3 regions of the Yersinia sp. KBS0713 genome follow, and region 3 is predicted to be linked to each of the others. Evidence: predicted binding sites of a transcription regulator. Region 3 holds the regulator's gene; each other region holds the start of a gene.

Region 1 (6,860 bases), 700 kb from region 3:
GAAGTCATGCCATTGCTGGATAAATAGTTATTATTTGCAACAACTCGTCACAACTCTATCAATTCATTAACCATACAAACATAGTGGCTATGATATTGTGTTATTACAATTAATTTTTAATGCAAAAGAATCGTGCTATTGCCGATATTTTTGTCTAATTAACCGGGCAAATGCACAGAGTGAAAAAGTATTAAATTGGGGAGAAAAACATTCAAACAGGGAATTAACCCACTAACCCACCATTATAAAGAGAATTGATTGGCTTAATGCGAATTGATAAATTAATTATTCTCTTAATCACCCACGCTTAAATAGCGATCCAGATCACATTAATTTCAGAATTCAACGGCATTTTATTTAAATCAAGATTAATTGTGATGTTAACCCCATTGAGCTGTACAGCCACACAACAATTAAATAATTTACCCGCATTTTTTTGGGCCGATGCACAATGCGATTGATTGCCATTATCCATATAATGTCTACAGCGCTAACGAAGACATTTTTGCGAGTTAAATTTTGCAGTTATATAACACCAAATAAAAAATAGGTTATTGCATCTTATTCATAACGAATTTAAATGCGGCAACCTTAAAAATGATTTATAGAGGGTATAAAAATGAGTCTGGAAGCCGCTGTACCTGAAAAACGGACCCACGTCCGATATATAATATTATTAATTATCTTTATTGTGACTGCAATTAACTATGCTGACCGGGCAACATTATCGATTGCGGGCACTGAAGTGGCAAAAGAGCTACAATTAGATGCAGTTGCCATGGGGTATATTTTCTCTGCATTCGGTTGGGCTTACCTATTGATGCAAATACCCGGTGGCTGGCTGCTAGACCGCTACGGCTCCAAACGGGTCTACACCTACAGTTTATTCTTCTGGTCACTCTTCACCTTTACGCAAGGCTTTGTTGACATGTTCCCGATAGCCTATGCTGCTATCTCCATGTTTATCATGCGCTTTATGTTGGGTTTTTCTGAGGCTCCCTCCTTCCCGGCTAATGCCAGAATTGTTGCGGCCTGGTTCCCGACGAAAGAGAGGGGCACCGCATCAGCAATATTTAACTCCGCACAATACTTCTCGCTGGCGATATTCTCTCCACTGCTAGGTTATTTAACCTTTGCCTGGGGCTGGCAGCATGTATTTACCGTCATGGGTGGGTTAGGTTTTGTATTAACCATTGCTTGGGTTAAGTTTATTCATAACCCAACCGATCACCCTGATATGTCTGCTTCTGAGCTTGAATACATAAAACAAGGCGGTGCCGTTGTTGATATGGATCACAAAAAGCCAGATGGCCATAAGAGTGGCCCTAAATTAGATTACATGAAACAACTGTTATCTAGTCGTATGATGTTGGGCGTATTCTTTGGGCAATACTTCATTAATACTATCACCTGGTTCTTCCTGACGTGGTTCCCTATTTATCTGGTGCAAGATAAAGGGATGTCTATTCTAAAAGTGGGGATGGTTGCATCAATTCCCGCCTTATGTGGATTTGCCGGTGGTGTATTAGGCGGCGTATTCTCAGACTCACTGATTAAACGCGGCCATTCACTGACTTTTGCACGTAAAGTGCCGATCGTATTAGGCATGTTATTGGCATCAAGTATTATTCTGTGTAACTACGTCGACAGCGATTTCGTGGTTGTGGCATTGATGGCATTAGCCTTCTTCGGTAAAGGTTTCGGGGCCTTAGGTTGGCCGGTGATTGCCGATACCGCACCTAAAGAGATTGTCGGCCTGTGTGGGGGGATGTTTAACGTATTTGGTAATGTTGCTTCCATCGTCACACCTTTGGTTATCGGCTACTTGGTTAAAGAGTTACACTCCTTTAATGCAGCATTAATCTTTGTGGGTTGCTCTGCCATTATGGCGATGTTCTGTTACTTATTTATTGTCGGTGATATCAAACGGCTAGAATTGAAAACATCTTGATGGAATAAAAATAAGAAAAATGCGGCATTTAGAATAGTAACAGTTATGTTATCGAGATAAATATTATAAGGATAATATTATGAGCATTGGTCATAGTCCTGTAGACACCCCGCTTTATATTAAAGTACAGGACGCGGATAACGTTGCCATTGTGGTGAATAACCATGGGCTTTGTGCTGGCACCCGGTTTAAATGTGGTCTCGAACTGATTGAGCATGTCCCGCAGGGCCATAAAGTCGCCTTGGTTGATATCCCTAAAGGTGGGGCGATTATTCGCTATGCTGAGGTGATTGGTTTGGCAGTGCGTGATATTGCCCGTGGTGGCTGGATAGATGAATCACTGGTCGAGTTACCCGCCGCACCGGCGCTGGAAAGCTTGCCCCTTGCCACCGCCGTCCCCGCGCCGCTGCCGCCACTGGAAGGTTATACCTTCGAGGGCTACCGCAATGCAGACGGCAGTGTCGGCACCAAAAACCTGCTCGCCATTACCACCAGCGTACATTGCGTGGCGGGCGTAGTGGACTATGTAGTCAATATTATTGAGCGCACACTACTGCCGAAATACCCGAATGTCGACGGCGTGGTGGCGCTAAATCACCTCTATGGCTGTGGCGTGGCAATCAATGCACCGGCGGCCGTGGTGCCAATTCGTACCATTCACAATCTGGCACTCAACCCCAATTTTGGCGGCGAAGTGATGGTGGTGGGCCTGGGCTGTGAAAAACTGCAACCTGAGCGCCTATTGGAAGGGACGCCGGATGTGCAGGTTATCTCACTGGATGAGAGTAATATTGTGCGCCTACAGGATGAGAAACACGTTGGCTTCCGCTCCATGGTTGATGACATCCTGCAACTGGCTGAAAAGCACCTGCAACGCCTGAACCTGCGCCAGCGCGAAACCTGCCCGGCCTCTGATCTAGTGGTAGGTATGCAGTGTGGCGGCAGCGATGCTTTTTCCGGTGTGACCGCTAACCCTGCGGTGGGCTACGCCTCTGACTTGCTGGTGCGCTGCGGGGCAACCGTCATGTTCTCGGAAGTGACCGAAGTCCGCGATGCCATCCACTTGCTAACACCACGCGCCGTTAACAAAGAGGTGGGTAGAAGGCTGCTCGAAGAGATGAAATGGTACGACGACTATCTCGAAACCGGTAAAACTGACCGCAGCGCCAACCCTTCGCCGGGTAACAAAAAGGGCGGGCTGGCTAACGTGGTTGAAAAAGCATTGGGTTCAATTGCCAAATCGGGCAGCAGCGCCATTGCGGAAGTGCTCTCGCCGGGCCAACGCCCAACTCAACGTGGATTGATCTTTGCTGCCACACCCGCCAGTGATTTCGTCTGCGGCACACAACAACTGGCGTCTGGCATTACTGTGCAGGTGTTTACCACCGGGCGCGGCACACCATATGGTTTAGCCGCGGTGCCGGTGATCAAAATGGCAACACGCACCGATCTGGCCAATCGCTGGCATGATTTGATGGATATTGATGCCGGAACCATTGCTACCGGTGATGCAACAATCGAAGAGGTCGGTCAGCAATTATTTGAATTAATTCTGGATATTGCCAGCGACCGCAAACGCACCTGGTCAGATCAATGGGGGCTGCGCAATGCCTTGGCGGTGTTTAACCCAGCGCCTGTGACCTAACACTTTCCGCATCGCCAGCTGGCCGGGTCACTCATCCGGCCATTTTTTTCCCCCATTTTGCCGCTCTTCACGCCACTACTCTTGCTCACCCAACTGCAAGGCCACATACAGCAATAGGCGATCGTCGAAATTCGCCAAATCCAGCCCCGTCAGCTCCGAAATACGATTCAGCCGATACTCCAGGGTGTTGCGGTGAATAAACAGCGCTTTTGCCGTGGCAGTGGGTTGCACGTTGTGGCGAAACCAGCAGGCCAGGGTGCGGCGCAGCAGGCCATTACTGTCCATGGCCCGCAATTTGGCTAACGGCAGGGCCAACTCATTGGCTTGCCAGCCGCCGCGCAAACTGTCTAGCAGAACTGGCAACACCAGATCCTGATAGTAGTAGCTGCGCTGCTCCGGCAGCCGCTGTTTACCCACCGCCATTGTGGTGCGGGCGGTGCGGTATGAGCGGGCAATGCTGCCGGGGCCGGTAAAGAAGTTCCCTAATGAGAGCCGCACCCGCAGGCGACCTCGTTCCGTCATGCGAGAGAGCAACGACTCCATCCGCCGCCGGTGGTCGATGGCATCCCAGCGGCCATGGCTGTTCAGCGCCGGTTTCAGCACCACCATTTCGGTCAGGGACACAATCGCAATCAGGTTGTTGCGCTCCGGCGTCGTCAGTAGCGTTTGTAGCTCCTGCAGTTCTGACATTGCGCTATCGACACTCAACTGGCCGCTGTCCACATCCACCACCGCCACCACGCGCGGCTCATTAATATCGACCCCCAGGCGCTGCGCCCATTCAATCAGCGCGGGTGATATCTCTTCAGTACGAATTAGGTTGAGTACCAGCTCTTCACGCAGGCGGCTATCTTGCGCCAGCAAATGCACTAATCGCGCCTGCTCCATCATCATCTCTGCGGCCATACACACCAGTTCGCCATATTGGCGCAATTGGCCCGGATTGCCGGTCAAACCAATCACGCCGACTATCTCACCCTCGAGGCGCAGCGGCAGGTTGATCCCCGGCCTGACGCCATGTAGTTGGCGGGCAACAGCGTCATCAATATCGACGATCCGACCATGAGAGAGCGACAATAGCGCCCCTTCATGCAGCTCACCGAGGCGCTCTTCATCGCCGCTGCCAATGATTCTCCCTTTACCATCCATCACATTAATATTGGTATCAATGATCTTCATGGTACGGGTAACTATCTCCTGGGCTAGCCGGGGATCAAGATTATATACACTCATAAGAGGGCCTCAGTTTGGGCTGATGCATTAGCATATGAGGTCTGATGGGGGATTACATTGGACAAATGCCCAACTTGCATCACAAAGAGAGAGAGTTGCGGTGAGGGTCACAAAAATGGCGAATGCAGGTGAGGTGTTGTGGGAAAATGTTGAGCTATCCGGCGGTCAGGGCCAATCGATCGTCAGCCCTGCTCGACAGAAAATTAGTCTTTGCCCGCTGCCATGCCAATCGCCAGTGTCGCGGCAATGTTCCGCGCGGCCCTGAACACATTATCAGCGGCACTATCCAGCGCCTGCTCTAGGGTGCAAATAGTGTAGATCACACTAAATACCGCATCCAGGCCATGCTCGTACACCACATCGACATCGTCGGTCAGACTACCGGCAATACCAATCACCGGTTTGTTATAGCGCTTGGCAACTCTGGCGACCCCAACGGGCACCTTGCCGTGAATGGTTTGGCTGTCGATACGCCCCTCGCCGGTAATCACAAAAGTTGCGTCGCGAACCAGCGCGTCCAGACCTAGGGCATCCGTCACAATATCGATGCCAGGACTCAAGCTCGCCCCACAAAATGCGAGCAGCCCCGCACCTAACCCACCCGCAGCCCCCGCCCCTTCGACCTGATCAACGTCAATATCCAAATAACGTTTAATCACACCGGCGTAGTGCAACAGCCCCTCATCCAACGAGATGATCATGTCAGCTGTCGCGCCTTTCTGTGGCCCAAAAACAGCCGAGGCCCCTTCACTGCCCGTCAGCGGATTGGTGACATCACAGGCAACATCGATTTGACACTGCTGAATCCGCGGGTCGAGGGCAGTAGTATCAATCACATCCAGTTCAGCCAGTTTTTCACCCCCAAAACCTAGCTGTTGGCCCTGCTTATTCAGCAGCTTAACCCCAAGCGCCTGCACCATACCTGCGCCGCCATCATTGGTGGCACTGCCACCGATACCGATGATGATATGTTTCACCCCCTGATTCAGCGCATGAAGAATCAGTTCACCCGTGCCATAGGAGGTGGTTTTCAGTGGATTGCGCTGCGCCAGTGGCACCAGCTCTAGCCCGCTGGCGGCAGCCATTTCAATAAATGCGCACTGCTCATCACCGGAGATACCATAAAAAGCATCGACGTTATCACCTAACGGGCCGGTCACATCAACCTTGATAATCCTACCGGCCGTCGCCGCGACCATGGCTTCAACCGTGCCTTCGCCACCATCAGCAACTGGCAACTTGATATATTGCGCGTCAGGAAACTGGGTGCGAAAACCCGCTTCAATCTGCACCGCAACCTCTAGCGCGGATAAACTTTCTTTATAAGAGTCCGGGGCGATGACTATTTTCATAAATGATTCAATCTCATGAGCTATCCGACGTCACGCAGGCTCAGACTTTATCAACCAGCCGTTTTGGACTTCGGGATGCTTATCAGTATAGCTTTGCTACCCAATAGCCGGCACCGCAAGTGCCGGCACCACTGATTAACGTGTCACTTCAACTTTGGCCAATTTCTCGTAATAACAGGCCAGCGCACTGTGGTCGGCGTTGCCCAACCCATCCGCTTTCAATGCCTGCATCATCTCCATGACCGCCGCCGTCAATGGCAATTGCGCACCTACACCGTGAGAGGTGTCGAGGGCATTTGCCAGATCTTTGATATGCAAATCAATACGAAAACCCGGTTTGAAGTTGCGATCCATCACCATCGGCGCTTTGGCTTCCAGTACAGTGCTGCCCGCCAACCCACCGCGAATCGCCTGGAAGACCAGATCGGGATTCACCCCCGCCTTGGTCGCCAAGACCAGCGCTTCAGACATTGCCGCGATATTCAGCGCCACCACCACTTGATTCGCCAGTTTGGTCACATTACCGGCACCAATATCACCGGTATGCACCACTGAGCCGCCCATCGCTTTCATGATATCGAAGCAGTTGTCGAACACCGCTTTATCGCCACCGACCATCACTGACAAGGTGCCATCAATGGCTTTAGGTTCGCCACCACTAACCGGCGCATCTAACATG
Region 2 (6,860 bases), 810 kb from region 3:
ATTCGCCGCTGGTGATTGCCGAGCAGTTTGGTACCCTCGCCTCCCTCTACCCTGATCGTATTGATCTCGGTCTTGGCCGTGCGCCCGGCAGTGATCAGCGCACCATGATGGCGCTGCGCCGCCATCTGTCAGCTGAGGTTGATAACTTCCCATCGGATGTACGTGAACTGCAAAGTTACTTTGCAAAAGTGCAGCCAGGACAGGCAGTGCAAGCGGTACCGGGTCAGGGCTTACATGTGCCGCTGTGGCTGCTGGGTTCAAGCCTGTACAGTGCGCAACTCGCCGCAGCCATGGGCCTGCCGTTTGCCTTCGCCTCACACTTCGCACCAGATATGCTGTTCCAGGCGCTCTCGTTGTATCGGGAAAACTTTAAGCCATCAGCACAGTGGCCAAAACCTTACGCCATTGTCTGCGTCAATGTGGTGGCCGCGGATACAGAACGTGATGCGCGTTTCCTGTTTACCTCGATGCAGCAGCAGTTTGTCAGTCTGCGCCGTGGCACACCGGGTCAGCTACCACCGCCAGTGGAAAATATGGAGAAGATCTGCTCACCAGCAGAACAGTTTGGCGTCGATCAGGCGCTGCGCTTATCCATCATTGGCGATAAAAGCAAAGTACGCCATGGGCTACAGTCACTGTTGCGGGAAACGCAGGCCGATGAGTTGATGATCAATGGTCAGATTTTTGATCATCAGGCACGATTGCACTCCTTTAAGATAGTCGCGAGTTTGCAGCAAGATTTACAGTCGATTGGCCGCTTGTAACACGCACTCTGACGAAGAGTCGCAGACATAAAAAAACCAGCCCGGAGGCTGGTTTTTCACGTTTAATCATCTGGGATGACTAAGACTTATGCATCACCGAAACGACGACGCGCTGGCGCTGCTGCTGGTGCAGCGGCATCATCACGACGTGGTGCAGCTGAACGCTGACCATCACGGCTACCACGACGTTCGCCACCACCATTACCGGCTGGAGCACGGTCGCTGCCGAATGAACGACGAGGAGGAGCACCTGCGCCATCACGACGTTCGCCACCGGCTGAACGAGGACCGCCACGGCGCTCACCACCATTACCGCCAGCTGGACGCTCACGACGTTCGTGTGGCTGCGCATCACCCAACAGCTGCATGTTCAGCGGCTTGTTTAGGATACGAGTGCGGGTGAAGTGAGATAACATTTCGCCCGGCATACCTTTTGGCAGCTCGATAGTTGAGTGAGAAGCAAACAGCTTGATGTTACCGATATAACGGCTGCTGATATCACCTTCGTTAGCGATAGCGCCAACGATATGACGAACTTCAACACCATCATCACGGCCCACTTCAATGCGGTACAGCTCCATCTCACCAACATCACGACGTTCGCGACGTGCTGGACGCTCGCCACCATCACGGCTGTCAGCGCGAGGCTCACGGCGGCTATCACCACGGTCACGGCCGCGATCATTACCACGGTCATTGCCACGGTCATCACGGGAATTGAATTCACGTTGCGGACGACGCGGTGCTTCTGGTGGCAGAATCAGAGGACGTTCGCCCTGTGCCATCTTCAGCAGTGCAGCAGCCAGTGTTTCGAGATCAAACTCTTCTTCTGGTTGCAGCTTAGCCAGCAATGCGCGGTAGAGATCCAAATCACTGCTTTCCAGCTGTTGGCCGACTTTAGCAGCAAACTGTGCTAAACGACGTTCGCCCAGCAATTCTGCGTTTGGCAACTGAACTTCTGGAATGGTCAGCTTCATGGTGCGTTCAATGTTCTGCAACAGGCGACGTTCACGGTTCTCAACGAACAGCAACGCACGACCAGCACGACCAGCACGACCAGTACGGCCGATACGGTGAACGTAAGACTCTGAATCCATAGGGATATCATAGTTTACAACCAAGCTGATACGCTCAACGTCCAAGCCACGAGCAGCAACGTCAGTTGCGATCAGAATATCCAGACGGCCATCTTTCAGGCGATCCAGTGTCTGCTCACGTAAAGACTGGTTCATATCGCCGTTCAGTGCAGCACTGCTATAACCACTGCGCTCCAGGGCTTCTGCAACTTCCAACGTCGCGTTTTTGGTACGCACGAAGATGATAGCGGCGTCGAAATCTTCAGATTCCAAGAAACGAACCAAAGCTTCTTTTTTGTTGTAACCGCCACCCACTCTCCAGAAACTCTGGCTGATGTCAGGACGGGTAGTCACGCTAGACTGAATGCGCACTTCCTGTGGATCTTTCATGAAGCGGCGGGTAATGCGACGAATGGCTTCTGGCATGGTAGCAGAGAACAGCGCGGTCTGATGTTCAGCCGGGATCTGCGCCATGATAGTTTCAACGTCTTCGATAAAGCCCATGCGCAGCATTTCATCTGCTTCATCCAACACTAAACCGCTCAGGTTGGACAAGTTAAGGGTGCCGCGTTTCAGGTGATCTAACAGACGACCTGGGGTACCAACAACAATTTGTGGCCCTTGGCGCAAAGCGCGTAATTGAACGTCATAACGCTGGCCGCCGTACAGGGCCACTACGTTGACGCCATTAATATCTTTAGAGAAGCTGGACAGTGCTTCAGCGACCTGAATAGCCAACTCACGGGTTGGTGCTAATACCAGAACCTGTGGTGCTTTCAGCTCAGCTTTAATATTGTGTAACAGCGGCAGACCAAACGCGGCTGTTTTGCCACTGCCTGTTTGCGCCATGCCGAGAACATCACGGCCGTTTAACAGGTGTGGGATACATTCTAACTGGATTGGCGATGGTTTTTCATAACCAAGGCTAGTTAGAGCGGAAAGAATAGGAGCGGACAGCCCCAGATCAGCAAAAGAGGTTTCAAGCTCAGTAGTCATGTACACGTGCCTCATTAATAATGGCAGCCAGTCTACATAACTCGTCGAGAAAATTTTCAGTCATTTTCATTGAAAAGTGTGAACCGGCTCAAATTAGATTATAAAACGAACAAAAAGGCCATCACCTGCTAGGGTGATTAACATTGGTAAAAACCAAGGTATCTCAGGCTGATAGTTGTTCGTCAGCTATTGCTGGTCCGATTCCGATAGGTCGTCTTGTTCTTGGCCCAAAAGCGCCAATTCCAACAATGCATAGCGGTGCTCAACAAAGTTATGAACGTTGTTAGCTACCGTCAGTTTGAACAGCGCCGAAGCGGTGTTCTTGTCCCCCAGACTTAGGTAATGTTTACCTAAATAGAAGTCAGTTTCACTGAGATGCTCAGCGAGCGAAGTGTTATCCGTTGCATCTGCCTTGAGCCTTTCCATCAGCGCTTTTTCGCTGATCGTGCCCAGGTAGAATTCGACAATATTCCATCCCCATTGCCCTCTGTCCGATTTCTCATAGCGCTGTTGTAACGCTACTGCCGCTGCCTTGGGATCGATTTCTCTTTCCACCAGATACAGCCACAACGAACGGAAGGGATCATTTGGATCGTCTTGATAAAACGCCTGCAGATCATCCTGCGCCAACGGGAGTCGACCGCCATAATAGAGAGCGATACCCCGGTTTAAACGCGCGTAATTGTAAGTTGGATCAAGCTCTAGTACAGAATCAAACGCTTCATAGGCAGCATCAAAATTGCCTGCCTGCGTTAAATAAATGCCCAGATAGTTAAAAACTTCTGGCATATCAGGACGAATAGCTAACGCTTGCGAAAAATCATTTCGCGCTAGTGCCCGTAGCCCGAGGCTATCATACAGCACTCCGCGCTCATATAAAAGCTGTGCGCGCTCATCATCCGTAAGTGCCCGACTTGCAAGGATTTGTTCCATGCGCGCCAGAATCACTTCCTGCTGCAACGTCGGTTGCAACGGGATAGCCAACACCTCGTCTTTACGCCAATCATGGTTGCTGCATCCTGCCAGCATGAGTGCTGTCGCAACGTAACACCAGCGCAAGAAAGGCTTCATTTCCTACTCCCGAAGACAAACATTGGATAAATATCCTTTCATCCATTTGTTTAACACAAGAGCATCCTGCCCTCGAGATAACATAGCCCCTCACTCATCAGTCAGGGGCTATGGAATGCTTTATTACTCTGCTGCTTCTGGTGCCGGAGCTTCTGCGTCAGGAGTAGTGGCTTCTTTGATGCTCAGGCGGATACGGCCCTGACGATCAACTTCCATTACTTTAACTGGCACTTCTTGGCCCATCTGCAGGTAGTCTGTCACTTTCTCTACGCGCTTATCAGCGATTTGAGAAATATGAACCAGACCTTCTTTACCGCCGCCGATTGCCACAAACGCACCGAAATCAACGATACGGGTCACTTTACCCGCATAGATACGGTTCACTTCGATTTCAGCAGTAATCTCTTCGATGCGACGAATAGCGTGTTTTGCTTTGTCGCCGTCGGTTGCTGCAATCTTAATGGTACCATCATCTTCGATTTCGATCGTGGTGCCCGTTTCATCAGTCAACGCACGAATCACAGAACCACCTTTACCGATCACATCCTTGATTTTCTCAGGATTGATTTTCATGGTGTAGATACGTGGAGCGAACTCAGAGATATCACCACGAGGTGTGCTGATAGCCTGTTCCATAACACCCAGAATGTGCAGACGCGCACCCTTGGCCTGGTTCAGAGCCACCTGCATGATTTCGCGGGTGATGCCTTCAATTTTAATGTCCATTTGCAATGCGGTGATACCGTCACGGCTACCGGCCACTTTAAAGTCCATGTCACCCAGGTGATCTTCGTCACCCAGAATGTCAGACAGAACGACAAAGTTTTCGTTTTCTTTAACCAGACCCATCGCGATACCCGCAACAGCGGCTTTAATTGGCACGCCTGCATCCATCAGGGCCAAAGAAGCACCACAAACAGAAGCCATTGAGGAAGAACCGTTAGATTCGGTGATTTCAGAAACCACACGAACAGTATAAGGGAACTCGCTCGGGCTTGGCATAACTGCCAACACACCACGTTTCGCCAGACGGCCATGGCCAATCTCACGACGTTTCGGTGAGCCAACCATACCGGTTTCACCAACGCAATATGGAGGGAAATTATAGTGTAGCAGGAATGAGTCAGTACGCTCACCCATCAGCTCATCAATATTTTGCGCGTCACGTGCAGTACCCAGTGTTGCAGTAACCAGTGCCTGAGTTTCACCACGGGTGAACAACGCAGAACCATGGGTACGTGGCAATACGCCAGTACGCACATCCAGACCACGGATCATGTCTTTTTCGCGGCCATCGATACGCGGCTCGCCACGTAATACGCGGCTACGAACAACGTTTTTCTCAACATCGCCCAGAATGTCCTGAATTTCAGACGCATTCAAAGATTCGTCTTGTGCCAGCAACGCTTCAGTCACATCAGCTTTGATAGCATCAACTTGAGTGTAACGCTCTTGTTTCTCAGTGATGCGATATGCGTCACCCAGACGAGCTTCAGCCAGCTCAGCAACGCGCGCGTGCAGCGCTTCGTTAACTGGCTCAGCATGCCAATCCCACTTAGGTTTACCGGCTTCGGCAACCAGAGCGTTGATATTTTCAATCACAACTTGTTGTTGTTCGTGGCCGAAGACCACCGCGCCCAACATTTGATCTTCAGACAGAATGTCTGCTTCAGATTCAACCATCAATACTGCGCCCGCAGTACCGGCAACAACCAAGTCCAGACGGCTCTCTTTCAGTTCGTCAGTCGTTGGGTTCAGCACATACTGGTCGTTGATGAAACCAACGCGAGCAGCACCGATTGGGCCGTTGAATGGAATGCCTGACAGGCTCAGCGCAGCTGATGCACCAATCAGTGCCACGATGTCTGGGTTAATCTGTGGGTTAACAGAAACCACGGTCGCAATCACCTGAACTTCGTTCAGGAAGCTGTCTGGGAACAGTGGGCGAATCGGACGGTCAATCAGACGTGAAGTCAGTGTTTCGCCTTCACTTGGGCGGCCTTCACGACGGAAGAAGCTGCCTGGGATACGGCCAGCAGCGTAAGTACGCTCCTGATAGTTAACAGTCAGCGGGAAGAAGCTCTGACCTGGTTTAGCTTTCTTTTGGCCAACAACAGTCACAAATACTGCGGTGTCGTCCATGCTTACCATGACAGCAGCTGTTGCCTGGCGAGCCATCATGCCCGTTTCGATGGTTACGGTATGTTGGCCGTACTGGAATTTACGAATAATCGGAGTCAGCAAAATAGTATCCTTATACTATGCGGTGCCGGATCGTATTGACGATCTCATCCACCTATCACTATTACCTTCACACTGCATCCTCGCGACTAATGACAATCCTTAACCCGCATTGAGTTAAAGTCTCTCATTAGCCGCGCGAACCTCTGCACCGGAAGATCCTATTTTTAAAATTTACTCTTCTTACTTGAAGCGGAAGCGGTGTTAGCTGCCACTTTGAGTAATAAACAACAACAATATACTAACGTATTTTATCATTGCTTCTTAGAAAAAAGGGGCCTATTGGCCCCTTTTTCCCGAAACTCGCAGACTTAGCGACGCAGACCCAGACGTTCGATCAGGGAAGCATAACGCGCTACATCTTCACGCTTCAGGTAGTCCAGCAGCTTACGACGCGTGGATACCATACGCAGCAGACCACGACGGCTATGGTGATCTTTTTTGTGCTCGGAGAAGTGACCTTGCAAATGGTTAATTTGAGCAGTCAACAGAGCAACCTGAACTTCGCTTGAACCGGTGTCATTTTCACCGCGACCGAAGTCAGCAACAATTTTAGCTTTCGCTTCAACACTTAGAGACATGATACAACTCCAAATATATAGATAAATTAAGACAGGCGCCGATCTCTAATTCAGCAACCCAATATGTAAGCCGCACTATTCTACTCTTTGAACCGCGGGATCGCAAGAAAGGCCGCTAGGCCCTACTCGGC
Region 3 (6,860 bases):
CCCTAAAAATAACCTTTACCGATAAGATGAACAGGCAAATGCCGCCCGGCCACTGAGGATCTCACCCCATGGAGTTACCGCTAATATGTCAACTAAACATCCGGTTATAGCCGTTACCGGCTCAAGTGGCGCAGGGACTACCACCACCAGTCTGGCGTTTCGTAAAATTTTTCAGCAGTTGAATATTCGCGCGGCGCAAATTGAAGGTGACAGCTTCCATCGCTATACCCGCCCTGAAATGGATGCCGCCATCCGTAAGGCGCGGGATCAAGGTCGGCATATCAGCTACTTTGGCCCTGAAGCCAATGATTTTGGTCAGTTGGAGCAAAGTGCAGCGGAATATGGCAAGCACGGCACTGGGCGCTCACGTAAGTACTTACACACCTATGATGAAGCGGTGCCTTATAACCAGATCCCGGGAACCTTCACGCCATGGGAGCCACTGCCAGAACCCACCGATGTGCTGTTTTATGAGGGGCTACACGGCGGCGTCGTGACCGAGCATCATGATGTGGCGAAGTACGTGGATCTATTGGTGGGCGTGGTGCCTATCGTCAATCTGGAGTGGATTCAAAAGCTGGTGCGCGATACTGGCGAGCGCGGTCACTCACGTGAAGCGGTGATGGATTCTGTCGTGCGATCAATGGACGACTACATTAACTACATTACGCCACAGTTCTCGCGCACCCATATTAACTTCCAGCGCGTGCCGACTGTCGATACCTCCAACCCTTTTGCGGCTAAAGCCATTCCGTCGCTGGATGAAAGTTTTGTTGTCATTCATTTTCGAGGTTTGGACCAGATCGACTTCCCCTACTTGCTGGCAATGTTGCAAGGGTCATTTATCTCTAATATCAATACATTGGTGGTGCCGGGTGGAAAGATGGGGCTGGCAATGGAGCTGATTATGGCCCCGTTAGTGCAGCAACTACTGGAGGGCAAGACGATCGGCTAATCTCCTTCGTTTCTGGCGTTGCGATGATGCTGGCTGCAACACCAGGAACGTTGAACATCACTAGGGTGCTGATTAACTAGGCAATTTCACGAATTTCAAAACTGTGGGTAATGGTCGCCGCTTTACCCAACATCAGGGAGACGGAGCAGTATTTCTCTGCTGACAGCTCAACCGCACGCTCAACAATTTTGTCAGTAAGCCCCTTACCGCTGACGATAAAGTGCAAATTGATTTGCGTAAACAGACGCGGTGCTTCTTCGCGACGCTGAGAGGTTAACGTGACCTCACAATCGCGCACATCGTTACGCCCTTTTTGCAAAATAGAGACCACATCAATCGCGCTGCAGCCACCTGCTGACATCAACAACATCTCCATCGGGCTAGGTGCTTTATCACCGGCATTTCCATCCATCAAAACTTGATGTCCTGACGCCGATTCACCCAAAAATGTCAGCCCCTCAACCCACTTTACACGTGCCTGCATAACACTCGCTCCCAGTTAAATTTTCTGATCCAGACTACCCTTTCATTTAGAAACTGGCAATGTAACCCGATGTTCATCATGCTGAAGCGATACAACACAAGACACTGACCTCATCCTGTGCTACAAACAGAACCGAAAGTGTTGTTTCTAGAATTAAATAGGGTAGCTCCCAATACTCAGTGAAGGGTTTCTATCCAGTACGTATCTTGGCTATACCTTTCGGCAATTGAGCAAATTAATATGCTAAAAGAAAGTGTATTTTAAAAGCACGCCGTACAGGGAACTCTGAGCCCTGTTAAGTTAGGCAGCGATAACAACAGAGGATAACAGCGAATGGTTCTCGGCAAGCCACAAACAGACCCGACTCTCGAATGGTTCCTGTCTCATTGCCATATCCACAAATACCCATCGAAGAGTACGCTAATTCACCAAGGTGAAAAGGCCGAAACGCTTTACTACATCGTGAAAGGCTCCGTTGCGGTGCTGATTAAAGATGAAGAGGGTAAAGAGATGATTCTCTCCTATTTAAACCAAGGGGATTTCATCGGCGAGCTTGGATTATTTGAAGAAGGCCAAGAGCGTAGTGCCTGGGTTAGAGCAAAAACCGCCTGTGAAGTGGCTGAAATTTCTTACAAAAAATTCCGTCAGTTGATTCAGGTAAATCCAGATATCTTGATGCGCCTCTCTTCACAAATGGCGAACCGCCTTCAGATTACATCCGAGAAAGTGGGTAACCTCGCTTTCCTTGATGTTACTGGGCGCATTGCACAAACGCTGCTTAACCTGGCAAAACAACCTGATGCCATGACCCACCCAGATGGGATGCAGATTAAGATTACCCGCCAGGAAATTGGTCAGATAGTTGGCTGTTCCCGCGAAACTGTGGGGCGGATACTAAAAATGCTGGAAGATCAGAACTTGATCTCCGCACACGGTAAAACGATTGTCGTTTACGGCACCCGTTAATTCCCTATAAACCGGTGCCGATACCCTCGGCATCGGTTTTCTCAATCTTTTGTGATTAATAAATTTCTGGGGCCTAAATGAAGTGGCAACGGGTTATTTATCATCCTGAAGTAAACTATGCATTACGCCAAACATTAGTTCTCTGCCTGCCAGCAGCCCTAGGCTTTGCTATCGGCGAGCTGCGACTCGGACTGATGTTCTCCCTGATACCCGCGTGTTGCAATATTGCCTCGCTGGATACACCGCACCAACACTTCTTCCGGCGGCTGATTATTGGTGGCGCGCTCTTTACACTGAGCAGCTTCCTGACCCAGCAGCTGTTGCTGTGGCACATTCCCTTGCCGTGGATCATGCTCGGGCTAGCACTGGTGCTCGGTGTCAACGGCGCAATCAGCCCCCTCCATGGCCACTTGTTGCCCGCCGCGTTAATCGCCGCAATATTCAGCCTAAGCATGGTTGGTCGCGCACCTATCTGGCAAGCACCCCTGTTGTGCGCTGTCGGAACACTCTGGTACGGCCTCTTTAACTGGCTGTGGTTCCGGTTATGCAGAGACCAGCCGATCCGTGAGCCACTAAGCCAGCTTTATCATTTACTGGCAGATTATTGCGACGCTAAATACAACCTACTCTCCCAGCATGTAGAGCCGGAAAAGGCGCTCCCCCCGTTGCTTGATCGGCAACAGGGGATAATGGACAAAATTAACCAGCTTTATCAGCAATTTAACTTAATCAACAATGCCACCAAGGCGGAGCGCAAACGGCTATTGGGGCTATTTCAGATGGCGCTAGACCTGCAAGAGCACATTACTGCGGCGCTGAATCAGTCAGATAGAGTGCGAGACCTCCTGGAGCATAGTCGGATAGAGGAGGTACTTCGCCGCAATACGCAGATTATCTCAGCTCAAATGCGCGTTATTGCCGATGATATTCTCTATCACCACCGTGCCAAGCGAAATTTCACCGCCGGCGATGCGCTGGTTGAACTGGAAGAGATAGCCCAGCAGCACCCCAATAATCCAGTGGCGCAATTTTGCTACTACCATACCAGCCACGTTATCCAGATCCTGAGTGACCGACGCCCGCTGTATGAGCGCGAGTTGATCTCCAGCCAGCAACAGCAGCCATTTTGGCCCGCCCTTATCAGTTACCTCTCATTTAAGTCTGGTGCGCTGCGCGCTGCCGCACGACTGGGGGTGACACTGGCCGCAGGCAGCTATATTGGTGCCTTGATGCACCTGCCAAAACCTTATTGGATCTTACTCACCGTGATGTTGGTGGTACAAAACGGCTATAACGCGACTAAGGTGCGCATCTATCACCGCGCCCTCGGGACACTGATCGGGCTGGTGTTGGCGGCAGGTTTGCTGCATTTACAGATGCCGGAGGGGGTGACACTGGGCATTATGTTGCTGATCACACTGGTGGCCTATCTGGTGCAACGTAACAACTACGGGCTAGCGGTTATTGGTCGAACCATCACGGCGGTGTATATCTTGCAGCTATTAACCGGTGATGGCGCTGACTTTTTAGTCCCACGTCTGCTGGATACCTTAATTGGTTGTGCGCTGGCCTTTGCCAGCACCTTATGGCTGTGGCCTCAGTGGCAGAGCGGGTTGCTGCGTAAAAATGCCCATCAGGCACTCAGCGCTTACCAGCAGATCCTGCGCTTGTTGCTGGCCCCACACCCTGATATTACCCAGCTCTCCTATGAACGTATTGAGGTGAACAAAGCCAGTAATACCGTCTTAAGCTCACTGAATCAGGCGATGCAAGAGCCGGGATTCAACTCAAAATATTTAGCGGATATGCGGCTGTGGGCGACCCATAGCGAGTTGATTGTTGGACATATCAACGAAATGACTATTCTTACGCGGGAACATCCATTAACTGAATCAACCACGCCGCCTGAAGCGGGTCACAACCTCATGAGTGTCGCGCTAGCGACAGAGTATTTGCAGCTATGTGAGATGGCGATTCAGCAGTGCCAGCAGCGGCTAGAATCAGACAGCTGCGAGGGGAGTGATGATTTTGTGCAAGCACCGGATGTGGCCGTCGACACGCAAATATCTGAACTGGAACGAAATTTGCGGCGTATCCTGTCACATTTAAGTGTTATGCATACCGTGTCGTCGATGGCCTGGCAGCAGCAGCCCCACCACGGTATTTGGCGCAGCCGGAAGTTGCGGGATCAGACGTTTACCGGAGAGTAAATTTAGCTCTCATTCACCAGGCTGGCGATAGCGCTCTCTAAACGCGCCACTCCTTGCTGGATATCATCCAACTCAATCACCAGCGAAGGCGCTAAGCGCAATACATCTGGCCCGGCATTGAGGATCATCAACCCATTTGCCGCCGCTGCGGTCAGGAACTCCCGCGCCCGGCCACGGTATTGCGGTGCTAACTCAGCACCAATCAGCAGCCCCATGCCACGGATATCACTAAACACCGAGTACTTGCGGTTAATCACTTCCAGCGCCTGCACAAACAGGCCATGGCGCTGTTCAATACCCTCAAGGACCTCTGGGGTATTAATCACATCCAGCGCGGCTTCAGCAACTGCACAAGCCAGAGGATTACCACCATAAGTGGTGCCGTGGGTGCCGACGGCCATCACCGAGGCAATCTCTTCGGTGGTCAGCATCGCACTGATCGGGAACCCGCCACCCAAGGCTTTCGCCGTAGTGAGGATATCCGGCGTCACGCCATAGTGCATATAGGTGAACAACTTGCCGCTACGGCCCATGCCACTTTGCACTTCGTCGAACACCAACAGTGCCTTGTGTTGAGTACAAAGCTCGCGCACACCTTGCAGGAACTCAGGTGTCGCGGCGGTAATCCCGCCCTCCCCTTGGATCGGCTCCAGCACCACCGCGCAGGTGTGGTCATCCATCACCGCTTTCACTGCGGCCAGATCATTAAACGGCACATGGATGATGTCGGCCGGTTTCGGGCCAAAACCATCGGAGTACTTTGGCTGACCACCGACGGATACGGTAAACAAGGTGCGACCATGGAATGCATTATGGAAAGCAATGATTTTGGTTTTATACGGGCTATGGCGCTCAATGGCGTAATGACGGGCCAACTTAAATGCCGCTTCATTCGCTTCACCGCCCGAATTGGCGAAAAACACCCGATCGGCAAAGGTGGCGGCAATCAGTTTTTGCGCCAAACGCAGCGCTGGCTCGTTGGTGAATACATTACTGGTATGCCATAACGTCTCACCCTGCTGATGCAGGGCCGCCACTAGCGCCGGATGGCAGTGGCCAAGGGCAGTAACCGCGATCCCGCCAGCAAAATCAATGTATTCCGTGCCCTGCTGATCCCATACTCGGCTACCTTTCCCTTTTACCGGGATAAACTGTGCTGGTGCATAAACAGGCAAAATAACCTGATCGAATGTACTGCGATTAACTGTTAGTTTATCTGACATTGCCCTGCCCACCTCTAATTATCCATTGAGCCGCCAACTACTGACGAATGAAAATATAATCACAAAATATGCATAAAAAATCACAAGCAAGCAAACAAAAAGATTATTTTATTGATGAGGGAAACTTAACCTGCTAATTTTTAAGGAAATTAGCCAATAATTGATGTCCCTGCTCGCTGAGGATGCTCTCCGGATGAAACTGCACGCCCTCCAGTGGCAAGGTGCGATGGCGGATACCCATGATTTCATCCATTTCGCCCTCTCGCTCCGTCCATGCGGTCAGCTCAAAACAGGCGGGTAGTGAATCGGCGTCAATGACTAATGAGTGATAGCGAGTCACCGTCAGCGGCTGATTCAGCCCTTGGAAAACCCCTTGATTATTATGGCAAATCGCGGTGGTCTTGCCATGCATCACCTGCCGCGCCCGCACAATACGCGCACCAAAAGCTTGCCCTAGCGCCTGATGGCCCAGGCAAACCCCCAGTATTGGTAATTTACCGGCAAAATGGCTGATAACCGCCAACGAAATCCCCGCCTCATTCGGCGTGCAAGGGCCGGGCGAGATCACCAAATGTGATGGCGATAACCGTTCAATATCAGCCAGTTGTACCTCATCATTACGTTTAACCACCACCGTAACCCCCAGTTCACAAAAATACTGGTAGAGGTTGTAGGTAAATGAATCGTAATTATCGATTAATAACAGCATTTCATATCCAAAAATTCAGCCTAGCGCTTACGCCCACCGGTAATTGACCCCAGAACGCCGCGCAGAATTTGTCGACCCAAGTCGCGTGCCATGCTTTTGGCGGCGGTTTGGACAATTCCATCACGCTTGCCGCCCCGTGGGCCAGTAGAACCAAACAGTAAATCATTTAGCCCCCCCATCAAACCGCCGCCACTTTGCTGTTCAGTGGGTTGCTGAGGGGCCGCCGCCTCCCCAGGTGCTGCACTCCCCATCGTGGAGAAGCCGCCTGCGGATAATTTCTCATAGGCAGATTCGCGGTCGACCATCTCTTCAT

Evidence for each region. The regulator CRP, encoded in region 3, controls carbon source genes, mostly activating them, when cyclic AMP is high. The targets are predictions, from matches to a motif close to ATGTGANNNNNNTCACAT.
Region 1: a site for CRP is predicted at 4,925-4,942, ahead of FFE93_RS19290 (CdaR family transcriptional regulator). Genes of this name have one in related genera too.
Region 2: a site for CRP is predicted at 2,913-2,930, ahead of yrbN (protein YrbN). Genes of this name have one in related genera too.

The regions. Positions count from the first base shown of each region.
Region 1 is NZ_CP042173.1:4,061,388-4,068,247, forward strand. It holds gene FFE93_RS19280 (MFS transporter) at 620-1,951, shown strand; gene garD (galactarate dehydratase) at 2,031-3,596, shown strand; gene FFE93_RS19290 (CdaR family transcriptional regulator) at 3,672-4,829, opposite strand; gene FFE93_RS19295 (glycerate kinase) at 5,033-6,181, opposite strand; gene garR (2-hydroxy-3-oxopropionate reductase) at 6,317-6,860, opposite strand, start outside.
Region 2 is NZ_CP042173.1:3,958,746-3,965,605, forward strand. It holds gene FFE93_RS18775 (luciferase-like monooxygenase) at 1-764, shown strand, start outside; gene FFE93_RS18780 (DEAD/DEAH family ATP-dependent RNA helicase) at 851-2,836, opposite strand; gene yrbN (protein YrbN) at 2,826-2,906, opposite strand; gene nlpI (lipoprotein NlpI) at 3,023-3,907, opposite strand; gene pnp (polyribonucleotide nucleotidyltransferase) at 4,031-6,151, opposite strand; gene rpsO (30S ribosomal protein S15) at 6,460-6,729, opposite strand; gene truB (tRNA pseudouridine(55) synthase TruB) at 6,852-6,860, opposite strand, start outside.
Region 3 is NZ_CP042173.1:224,674-231,533, reverse strand. It holds gene FFE93_RS00935 (phosphoribulokinase) at 86-955, shown strand; gene FFE93_RS00930 (OsmC family protein) at 1,032-1,439, opposite strand; gene crp (cAMP-activated global transcriptional regulator CRP) at 1,773-2,405, shown strand; gene FFE93_RS00920 (YccS/YhfK family putative transporter) at 2,483-4,615, shown strand; gene FFE93_RS00915 (aspartate aminotransferase family protein) at 4,618-5,838, opposite strand; gene FFE93_RS00910 (aminodeoxychorismate synthase component II) at 5,972-6,547, opposite strand; gene FFE93_RS00905 (helicase HerA-like C-terminal domain-containing protein) at 6,568-6,860, opposite strand, start outside.